One region of the Zobellella denitrificans genome, then DNA from elsewhere that is predicted to be linked to it. Evidence: predicted binding sites of a transcription regulator. Region 1 holds the regulator's gene; each other region holds the start of a gene.
The links. The regulator sigma-54, encoded in region 1, starts transcription at its own class of promoters, with help from an activator protein. The targets are predictions, from matches to a motif close to TGGCACNGTTTTNGCTT.
Positions count from the first base shown of each region.

Region 2: AN401_RS05780 (urease accessory protein UreD) is a predicted target of sigma-54. The motif match lies at 1,405-1,421, and genes of this name have one in related genera.
Region 3: AN401_RS17205 (ammonium transporter) is a predicted target of sigma-54. The motif match lies at 1,389-1,405, and genes of this name have one in related genera.
Region 4: AN401_RS15405 (cytochrome ubiquinol oxidase subunit I) is a predicted target of sigma-54. The motif match lies at 1,120-1,136, and genes of this name have one in related genera.

Region 1 covers NZ_CP012621.1:3,522,907-3,525,107, forward strand. The annotation lists gene lptB (LPS export ABC transporter ATP-binding protein) at 1-377, shown strand, start outside; gene AN401_RS16665 (RNA polymerase factor sigma-54) at 430-1,863, shown strand; gene hpf (ribosome hibernation promoting factor) at 1,888-2,175, shown strand; gene ptsN (PTS IIA-like nitrogen regulatory protein PtsN) at 2,178-2,201, shown strand, end outside.
Region 2 covers NZ_CP012621.1:1,203,227-1,205,427, reverse strand. The annotation lists gene ureA (urease subunit gamma) at 1-202, opposite strand, end outside; gene AN401_RS05780 (urease accessory protein UreD) at 485-1,366, opposite strand; gene AN401_RS05775 (cytosine permease) at 1,621-2,201, opposite strand, start outside.
Region 3 covers NZ_CP012621.1:3,642,747-3,644,947, reverse strand. The annotation lists gene AN401_RS17205 (ammonium transporter) at 1-1,160, opposite strand, end outside; gene AN401_RS17200 (hypothetical protein) at 1,473-2,201, opposite strand, start outside.
Region 4 covers NZ_CP012621.1:3,259,408-3,261,608, reverse strand. The annotation lists gene AN401_RS15410 (sensor histidine kinase) at 1-991, opposite strand, end outside; gene AN401_RS15405 (cytochrome ubiquinol oxidase subunit I) at 1,277-2,201, shown strand, end outside.

The DNA of each region.
Region 1 (2,201 bases):
AAATGGAGCAATTGCTGGAAGAGTTTAATATTACCCATATCCGCGACAGCCTGGGGATGAGCCTGTCCGGCGGCGAGCGGCGGCGGGTGGAGATCGCCCGGGCCCTGGCGGCCGACCCCCGCTTCATCCTGCTGGACGAGCCGTTCGCCGGGGTGGATCCGATTTCGGTGATCGACATCAAGAAAATCATACTGCACCTGCGCGATCGGGGCCTCGGCGTGCTAATTACCGATCACAATGTACGGGAAACCCTGGATGTGTGCGAACGGGCCTATATCGTCAGCCACGGCCACCGCATCGCCGCCGGCACCCCGGCCGAGATCCTCGCCGACGAGCAGGTCAAGAAAGTCTATCTGGGTGAACAATTCAGCCTCTGAGCAGGCCCCGCATCATGACAGTGCGGTCGATATAGAAGGACTTTTTTAAAAGATGAAGCCAACTCTTCAGTTACGTTTGGGCCAGCAGCTGACCATGACGCCCCAGTTGCAGCAGGCGATCCGCCTGCTGCAACTTTCCAGCCTGGAACTGCAGCAGGAGATCCAGCAAGCCCTGGAGAGCAATCCGTTACTGGAGCAGGATGAGCCGGAAAGCATCGATGTGGCCGAGCCCCGCCACGAAGAACAGCTGGCCGCCGACACCGCCATGGAGCAGAGCCAGCTGTCCGATGACCTGCCCATGGACACCAACTGGGAGGAGCTTTATACCGCTTCCCCGGGCGCCGGCGGCGGCCTGCCCGAAGGCGCCGAGGACACCGTCTACCAGGGCGAGACCACCGAAACCCTGCAGGACTACCTGCTGTGGCAGATGCGCCTCACCCCCTTCAGCGATACCGACCAAGCCATCGCCCTGGCCATCATCGATGCCATCGACGAGGCCGGTTACCTCACCATAGACGTCCCCGATATCCTGGAGGCGGTGGCCGGCGACGAGCTGGAGATCGAGGCGGACGAGGTGGAAGCGGTGCTCAAGCGCATCCAGCACTTCGATCCCATCGGGGTGGCGGCCCGCAACGTCCAGGAATGCCTGCGCATCCAGCTGGAGCAGTTCCCGCCCGAGACCCCCTGGCTGCAGCAGGCCCGGGAGGTGATCAACCAGCATATGGATCTGCTCGGCAACCGGGACTACCGCACCCTGCAGCGCAAGGCCAGGCTCAAGGAGGAGGAACTCAAGGAGGTGCTGGCGCTGATCCAGCAGCTGGAGCCCAGGCCCGGCCACACCGTCATCCAGAGCAGTTCCGAATACGTGATCCCGGACGTGGTGGTAACCAAGCGCAACGGTGCCTGGGTGGCGGAGCTCAACCCCGAGGCCATGCCCAAGGTCCGCCTCAACCAGACCTATGCCGCCATGGCCCGGCAGCCGCGCAACAGCGAGGACGGCCAGTTCATCCGCAACCACCTGCAGGACGCCAAGTGGTTTCTCAAGAGCCTGGAAAGCCGAAATGAGACCCTGCTCAAGGTTGCCAATTGTATTGTCGAGCAACAACAGGCATTCTTTGAGTATGGCGAGGAAGCCATGAAGCCCATGGTGCTGAACCATGTGGCCGAGGCGGTGGAAATGCACGAGTCCACCATCTCGCGGGTGACCACCCAGAAGTTCCTGCACACCCCCCGGGGGGTGTTCGAGCTGAAGTATTTTTTCTCCAGCCACGTGGGAACCGACGACGGCGGGGAGTGCTCCTCGACGGCGATTCGCGCCCTGATCAAGAAACTGGTCGGGGCGGAAAACCCGGCCAAGCCGCTGAGCGACAGCAAGATCGCCCAGTTGCTGGCCGAACAGGGGATACAGGTGGCCAGGCGGACCATCGCCAAGTACAGGGAGTCACTGGCCATCCCCCCTTCCAATCAGCGTAAACGCCTGGTTTAAAGGCAGACCAAGAAGGAAGACGTTATGCAAATAAACCTGACTGGACACCATGTGGAAATCACAGACTCACTGCGTGACTATGTGAACAGCAAATTTTCCAAGCTGGAGCGTCACTTCGACCACATTACCAATGCGCACGTCATCCTCAACGTGGAAAAACTGCAGCAGATCGCCGAAGCCAAGCTGAACGTCAGCGGCGGCGAAGTCTTCGCCAACTCCCAGCACGAAGACATGTATGCGGCCATCGACGGCTTGATCGACAAGCTGGATCGCCAGATCATCAAACACAAAGAGAAGCTCAAGCAAAAATAACCATGGAAGTCGCCGACATACTGAGC
Region 2 (2,201 bases), 1.9 Mb from region 1:
GGTCGCGGGTCAGCCAGGTGCGGCCCTCGCCCATCAGCTCGGCCACGGTGCGGCCGTCGCGGGCGCCTTCCATCACCGCCGCCGACAGGTAGGCCACCGCCTCCGGGTAGTTGAGTTTAAGCCCGCGCGCCAGCCGGCGCTCGGCCAGCAGGGCGGCGGTAAACAACAGCAGCTTGTCCTTTTCTCTTGGACTGAGTTCCATTTTTGGGTCTCTCCTACACATCGGTTTGAGATCTGTACCACTCGGCCAAAGCGCACGGCGCCACCGACACGCCGTAAACCCTTCCCTGGGGGCTCCGCCGCGCCGATGTCGCGGAAACCGTCGTTATCGCCGCGCTGCGACTTGCCACTGGCAACTCGGTCGCGGCGCTAACGCCGGTGCTAGGCGCTTCGCGCCCCCTGGCGCGGAGGGTCGGTGGAACCGCACCCTTTGTCCTCTTCAAAACGCCATCACCGCCTGTTGTCCCTTCGAAGGAACACAGGCTTAAGTGAGCCAGATCCGGGGAATAACGGCGGGCCGGCCGAGCACGGCGGGGCGGATAAGCCCCCAGGCCTGCCACATGCCGTCGCGGCAAATGTTCATATCAGTGCCCAAATAGCGCACCAGCAGCACGCCCAGGCGTTCGGTCAGGGTGAAATCGGGGCCCGGCAAGGCCTCGCGCAACTCGCCGATAAGGGCGTCATCCAGCCCGGGCCCCGCCGCCATCAGGGTGCCGAACACGCAGCCGCCGTTCAGCCCCACCCGGCCCCGGTGCAGCCAGTCGCCGCCCTCGAGGCTGAGGCGTTCGTTGAACAGCAGGCGGCCGCCCCGGTGCAGTTGCAGGCGCTGGGTCAGGTGGCCCTGTTCGAACCAGTGCTCGCCGGCCGGGCGGCCCAGGCAGACCAGGTCCCAGCCGATAAAACGGGCGCCTTCGGCCAGCTCGACTTTGGTGTCGAGCACGCCGTTGGCGCCCCGGTAAACGATGGTCTCCTGGGGCAGCCATTCCAGTTCGGCGCCCTCGCCGGCGCGCAGCCACACCTGCTGGCCCTGGGCCACGCCGGCGCTGTCACGGCCGTAGATCTTGCCCGCCGAAGGGGTGGTCAGCAGCACCTGGCTGCCGGGCTCGGCGGCCACCTCGATGGCCAGCCGGTCGCCGGACACCAGGCCGCCGGGGGGATGCAGCAGGTAAAGATGGCAGGTGCCCCCTTCCGGATAGAAGGGGCGCTGGATGCGCAGGGGGCCGGCAAAGTCCAGTCCCTTGAGCCGGGTCTTGCCCCCGGCCGGAGACGGGTCGGCTTCCAGCCGCAGGCGCAGGTGCGCCGGCCAGCTACGCGCCTGACCGTAACCGGGGCCGGCTTGCGGGGCTTGTGCTTGAAGCTGGGTCATATGGACACATCGGGGTCGAAGATTCTGTACACAAGCATTAACAGAATTCGTGCCAATTATTTAAATTACAATTAAATCAAAAAGTTAAACTTATTCATCAAGAATAGACGGGGCCGCCATCCCGCTTGACCGAGTCTCTATCACCAAAGTGGTGCACACTGCCGTGCAGAGGATCCATATTGGTGCAACTCGAGTCCTTACCAACAAAAAAAGGCCCCGCGAGGGGGCCAAGGCACGATTAACGCTTTAAAAACTCAGGACTCGGTTTGCAGCACCACCTCGCCGGCAGGTTTGGCGATGGGCTTCATCAGCAGGGTGTAGCCCACCACACTGATCACCAGGCCGACGAAGAAGGCCAGGTTGATAAACACCAGGCTGCACAGGAAAGACACCCCGTACACCAGGAAGGCGCGCAGGTTGTAGTTGTTCTGGTAGACGAAGGGGCCCTTGGGATCGTAGAAATCGTTAACGTTCAGCCGGCCACGGCGCAGCAGGTAGAAGTCGGCCAGCATGATGCCCGCCACCGGACCGAGCAGGCCGGAAGTGATGACGCTGAACCACAGCAGGTTGTCGGCGAATACCCAGGGCATCATCAGCAGGCCGATAACGCCGGAGATGGCCACGCCCTGGGCGAAGTTCAGCCGGGGGAAGACGTTCATCAGGATATAGGCCGAGGGCATCAGGTTGGCGGCGGTATTGGTGGACCACTGGGCGAAGGCGATGGTCAGCATGCTCAGGATCAGCACGATGGGCGAGCTCATGGAGTTGAGCACGATTTCGATGGGATCCCAGGTGCCGGTGAGGATGCCGCCGATCATGCCCACCATCAGGATGC
Region 3 (2,201 bases), 120 kb from region 1:
TTGAACTCCTGCTCGTCGCTGAGGCGCAGGCCCACCACCATCTTGATACCGCCGTACACCAGCAGGGCGCCGAGCACGGCCACGGCGATGCCGGCCAGGGTGCCGATCAACTGGGACACCAGGCTGACCCCGCCCAGGCCGCCGAGGGACGACTGACCGAAGATGCCGGCGGCGATGCCGCCCCAGGCGCCGCACAGGCCGTGCAGCGGCCAGACCCCGAGCACGTCATCGATCTTCCAGCGGTTCTGCTGCAGGGTGAACAGCCACACGAACAGGGCGCCGGCCACGGCGCCCACCGCCAGGGCACCGATGGGGTGCATGATGTCGGAGCCGGCGCACACCGCCACCAGCCCGGCCAGGGGACCGTTATGGATAAAGCCCGGGTCGTTCCTGCCGAGGATCAGGGCGGCGATGATGCCGCCGACCATGGCCATCAGCGAGTTGATCGCCACCAGGCCGGAAATGCCGTCCAGGGTCTGGGCCGACATCACGTTGAAGCCGAACCAGCCGATGGACAGTATCCAGGCGCCCAGGGCCAGGAAGGGGATGTTGGAGGGCGGAAAGGCCACCAGCTTGCCGCCCTTGTAGCGGCCCTGCCGCACGCCCAGCAGCAGCACCGCCACCAGGCCGATCCAGCCGCCCACCCCGTGCACCACCACCGAACCGGCGAAGTCGTGGAAGGCGGCGCCGAAGGTGGCCTCCAGCCAGGCCTGGAAGCCGAAGTTGCCGTTCCAGATCAGCCCCTCGAAGAAGGGATAGACGAAGGCCACGCTCAGCGCCGAGGCGGTGAGCAGGGGCCAGAACCGGGCGCGTTCGGCGATGCCGCCGGAGACGATGGCCGGGATGGCGGCGGCGAAGGTCATCAGGAAGAAGAACTTCACCAGCTCGTAGCCCTGGCCGGCGGACAGGGTGTCGGCGTCCTGGAAGAAGGTGACGCCGTAGGCGACCCAGTAGCCGACGAAGAAGTAGGCCACGGCGGAAAAGCCGAAGTCGGTCATGATCTTGGCCAGGGCGTTGACCTGGTTCTTGTGGCGCACCGTGCCCACTTCGAGAAAGGCGAAGCCGGCGTGCATGGCGAACACCATCACGGCCCCCATCAGGATGAAGAGGGTGTTGGCGCTCTGCGCCAGGCTGTCGATGGCGCTGCTGATATTGTCCATGGATTGATCTCCTCGGGCCCGCCGGCGGCGGGCCATCACTGCACGATGATGGTGCATTTGCCAAACAACTTGTCCAAAGTGGTGCGCGCACTGTCGTGCCGGGGCGGTCATGGACCCGGACGGATTTTTGGTCTTATTGTCAAGCTATTGATTAATAAGTTAAAAATATCCCTCTGGCACCACCTTGGTGCGCGGGCCCTGTTTTTGGGCCCAACATCGAACAGGATTTAGCAGGAAGCATGCCAAGGACGGAGCGCCAGCCGGCCGAAGGGCCGTGACAACGGGAGCGGGGTCTGGCCGGCGGGGCGGTCGTCAGCCGCCGTCCTTGCCCGGCTGGGGGATCTCTTCCACTTCCACTATCTTGGAGCGGCTCATCACCACCTTCCAGCGCTGGAGCACCGGCGGTTTCTGCCCCTGTACCTCGCGGGTGACCAGGTTGATGAGGTAGCGTTTTTCCACCGGCTGGCGGGTGACCTGATTGTCCTTGAGCTGGTAGACGTGATGGGAGCCCTTTTCCATCAGCCGGGCCAGCAGGGCCAGGTCGAGCTGCAGCACTTCCCGGGTCTGCTCGTAACCGCTCAGGAAGCGGGTCGGCAACATGCGCGAGTGGCTGCCGTAGTGCATGATCACTTCCTCGCGCTGGCTGACGTTGGCCCGGCGGGCGGCCCTGATGGCGCCGTCCAGGCGGGAGGGCGACTGGTAGTCGAACCACTCCAGCTGGCGTCCGACCAGCTGGTTGCTGTGCACGTCGAAGTACTGCCGCCGCCACTTGGGCCGGCCCTTGCGCAGCCAGCGCCACAGGGTGGCGCGCAGATCCTCCTTGAAGATCTCCCGCATGGCGTAGAGCAGGGCCAGGGCGAAGATCACCATCAGCGAGATGCCGCCCAGGGTTTCGCGCACCTCGAAGGCGGCGAGCGACACCGAGGTCATCACCACGGCGGTGACCCCGGCCTTGAGCAGCTTCTGCTCGCCGCCGCCCAGCTCCCGGGTTTTCTCCTTGAGGGTGACCGGGTATTCGATCAGCCGGCGCAGCAGCCGCAT
Region 4 (2,201 bases), 260 kb from region 1:
TCAGCCCGGCGGCGGCATTGGCCAGGCCGCTCCAGCTGCTGGCCTCGCCCAGGCGCTGCTGCCAGAGGGCGAGCAACTGCTCGTCGAGCCGGCTGCCCGGGTAGATCAGCCGCTCCACCAGCTTGCTCACCGGCTGGTACAGGGCCAGGGCCAGCATCAGCAGCAGCATGGAATAGAGCCACAGCTGCCACTTGGGCACGTTGGCCAGGGCCTGCATGCCGAACTGGCCGGCCATGGCGCTGAGCAGGGCGATCAGCCCCATCACCAGCGCCGTCATCAGGGTCCACAGCAGGGCCCGGTTGGCCCAGGCGTTGATTTCCAGCATCTGGTAGCGCACCACGCCGTAGACCAGCAGCACCACATAGCTCGGCAGTAGCAGCATGGGCCAGGGATACCAGTACAGGCCGAGGGAGGGGAAGATAAAGCTGGTGGCCAGCAGCAGGCCCCAGGCGCCGGCGGCGAACATGGCGGCGATGGAGCGGCGGCGGTTGCCGCTGTGGATGCGCAGGCCCCACAGCAGCAGGGCGTGGGCCAGCACCCCGATGGCGATGGTGTAGGCGATGTTGAACCAGCCGATGCCCTGGAACACGAAGTAGTGGGCGAAGGGGCCGAAGGCGATGACGCCGCCTCCCTCCAGCCAGAGGCTGGCCAGCAGCACCGCCAGGGCGGCCAGGTAGAGCAGGCCGCGGCCGCGGGCCAGGCGGTCGAGCCAGGGGCGCCTGCCCACGCCCTGGTTGACGAAGCCGACGGCGAAGTCGAGGAAGAAGGTGGGCATCAGGGGGTTGGCCAGGATCAGGGCGATGCCGAGCCGCTCCCAGCCGTGGAACACCGCCACGTGGCCGGCGCACCAGAGCGCCATCATCACGCCGAAGCCCGCCAGCGCCTTCATGCTGCGCCGGCGGCGGGCGCGCCAGTACAGCCAGGCGGACACCAGCAGGGCGCAGCCGCTGGTGAGGATCATCATCAGTTCGAAGGCGACATCCGGTGACATCGGCGGGCTCCAGGTGTAAATAAGGTTTACAGTTTACCGGCGAAAGACTGTAAACCTTGTTGTCGGTTCGGGCAAGTTTTCGCCGGTTTTTTGATCCAGAACAAGGCGGCACAAGGTGTCGGACGTAGTGGCACGGTTTCTGCTTTATGGGGGTATCAACCCAGCGAGTGAGCAACAATAATGAACATGACCGCCTTACTGATTGAATTCTCCGCTATTTTTATCGTTCTGCTGTTAGCGACCCTGCCGGCCGCCGTCAACCGTTACCGTCGTTAAGGAGGAGCCATGGAGCTCGATTCCGCCCTGCTGTCGCGCATTCAGTTCGCGTTCACGGTCAGCTTCCACATCATCTTCCCGGCCATCACCATCGGCCTGGCCACCGCCATCGCCATCTGGGAAGGGCTCTGGCTGAAGACCCGCAACCCCATCTACTTCCAGTTGGCCAAGTTCTGGATCAAGCCCTTCGCCATCACCTTCGGCATGGGGGTGGTCAGCGGCATAGTGCTGTCCTACGAATTCGGCACCAACTTTTCCGAGTTCTCCGAAATCACCGGCCCGGTGCTGGGGCCGCTGATGGCCTACGAGGTGCTCACCGCCTTCTTCCTGGAGGCGGGCTTTCTCGGGGTCATGCTGTTCGGCTGGCAGCGGGTGAGCGAGCGGTTGCACTTCTTCGCCACCTGCGTGGTGGCGGTGGGTACCTGGCTTTCCGCCTTCTGGATCATCGCCGCCAACTCCTGGATGCAGACCCCGGCCGGTTACGAGATAGTGGACGGCCGCTTCGAGGTGGCCAGCTGGCTGGAGGTGATCTTCAACCCCTCCATGCCCTACCGGCTGGTGCACATGCTGCTGGCGGCCATGCTCAGCGCCACTTTCGTGATCGGCGGCGTCAGCGCCTGGTTCCTGCTCAAGGGGCGGGAGCAGGCCTTCGCCCGCAAGGGGTTGTCGATGGCGCTGTGGGCGGCGCTGATCCTGGCGCCGGTGCAGGCGCTGGTAGGCGATTTCCACGGCCTCAACGTCAAGGAGCACCAGCCCATCAAGCTGGCGGCGATGGAGGGCATCTGGCCCGAGCGGGAGGCCGGCGCGCCCCTGCTGCTGTTCGCGGTGCCGGACATGGAGAACGAGACCAACCGCTTCGAAATCGCCATTCCCAAGCTGGCGTCTCTGATCCTCACCCACGAGTGGGACGGGGAGCTGCAGGGGCTCAAGTCGG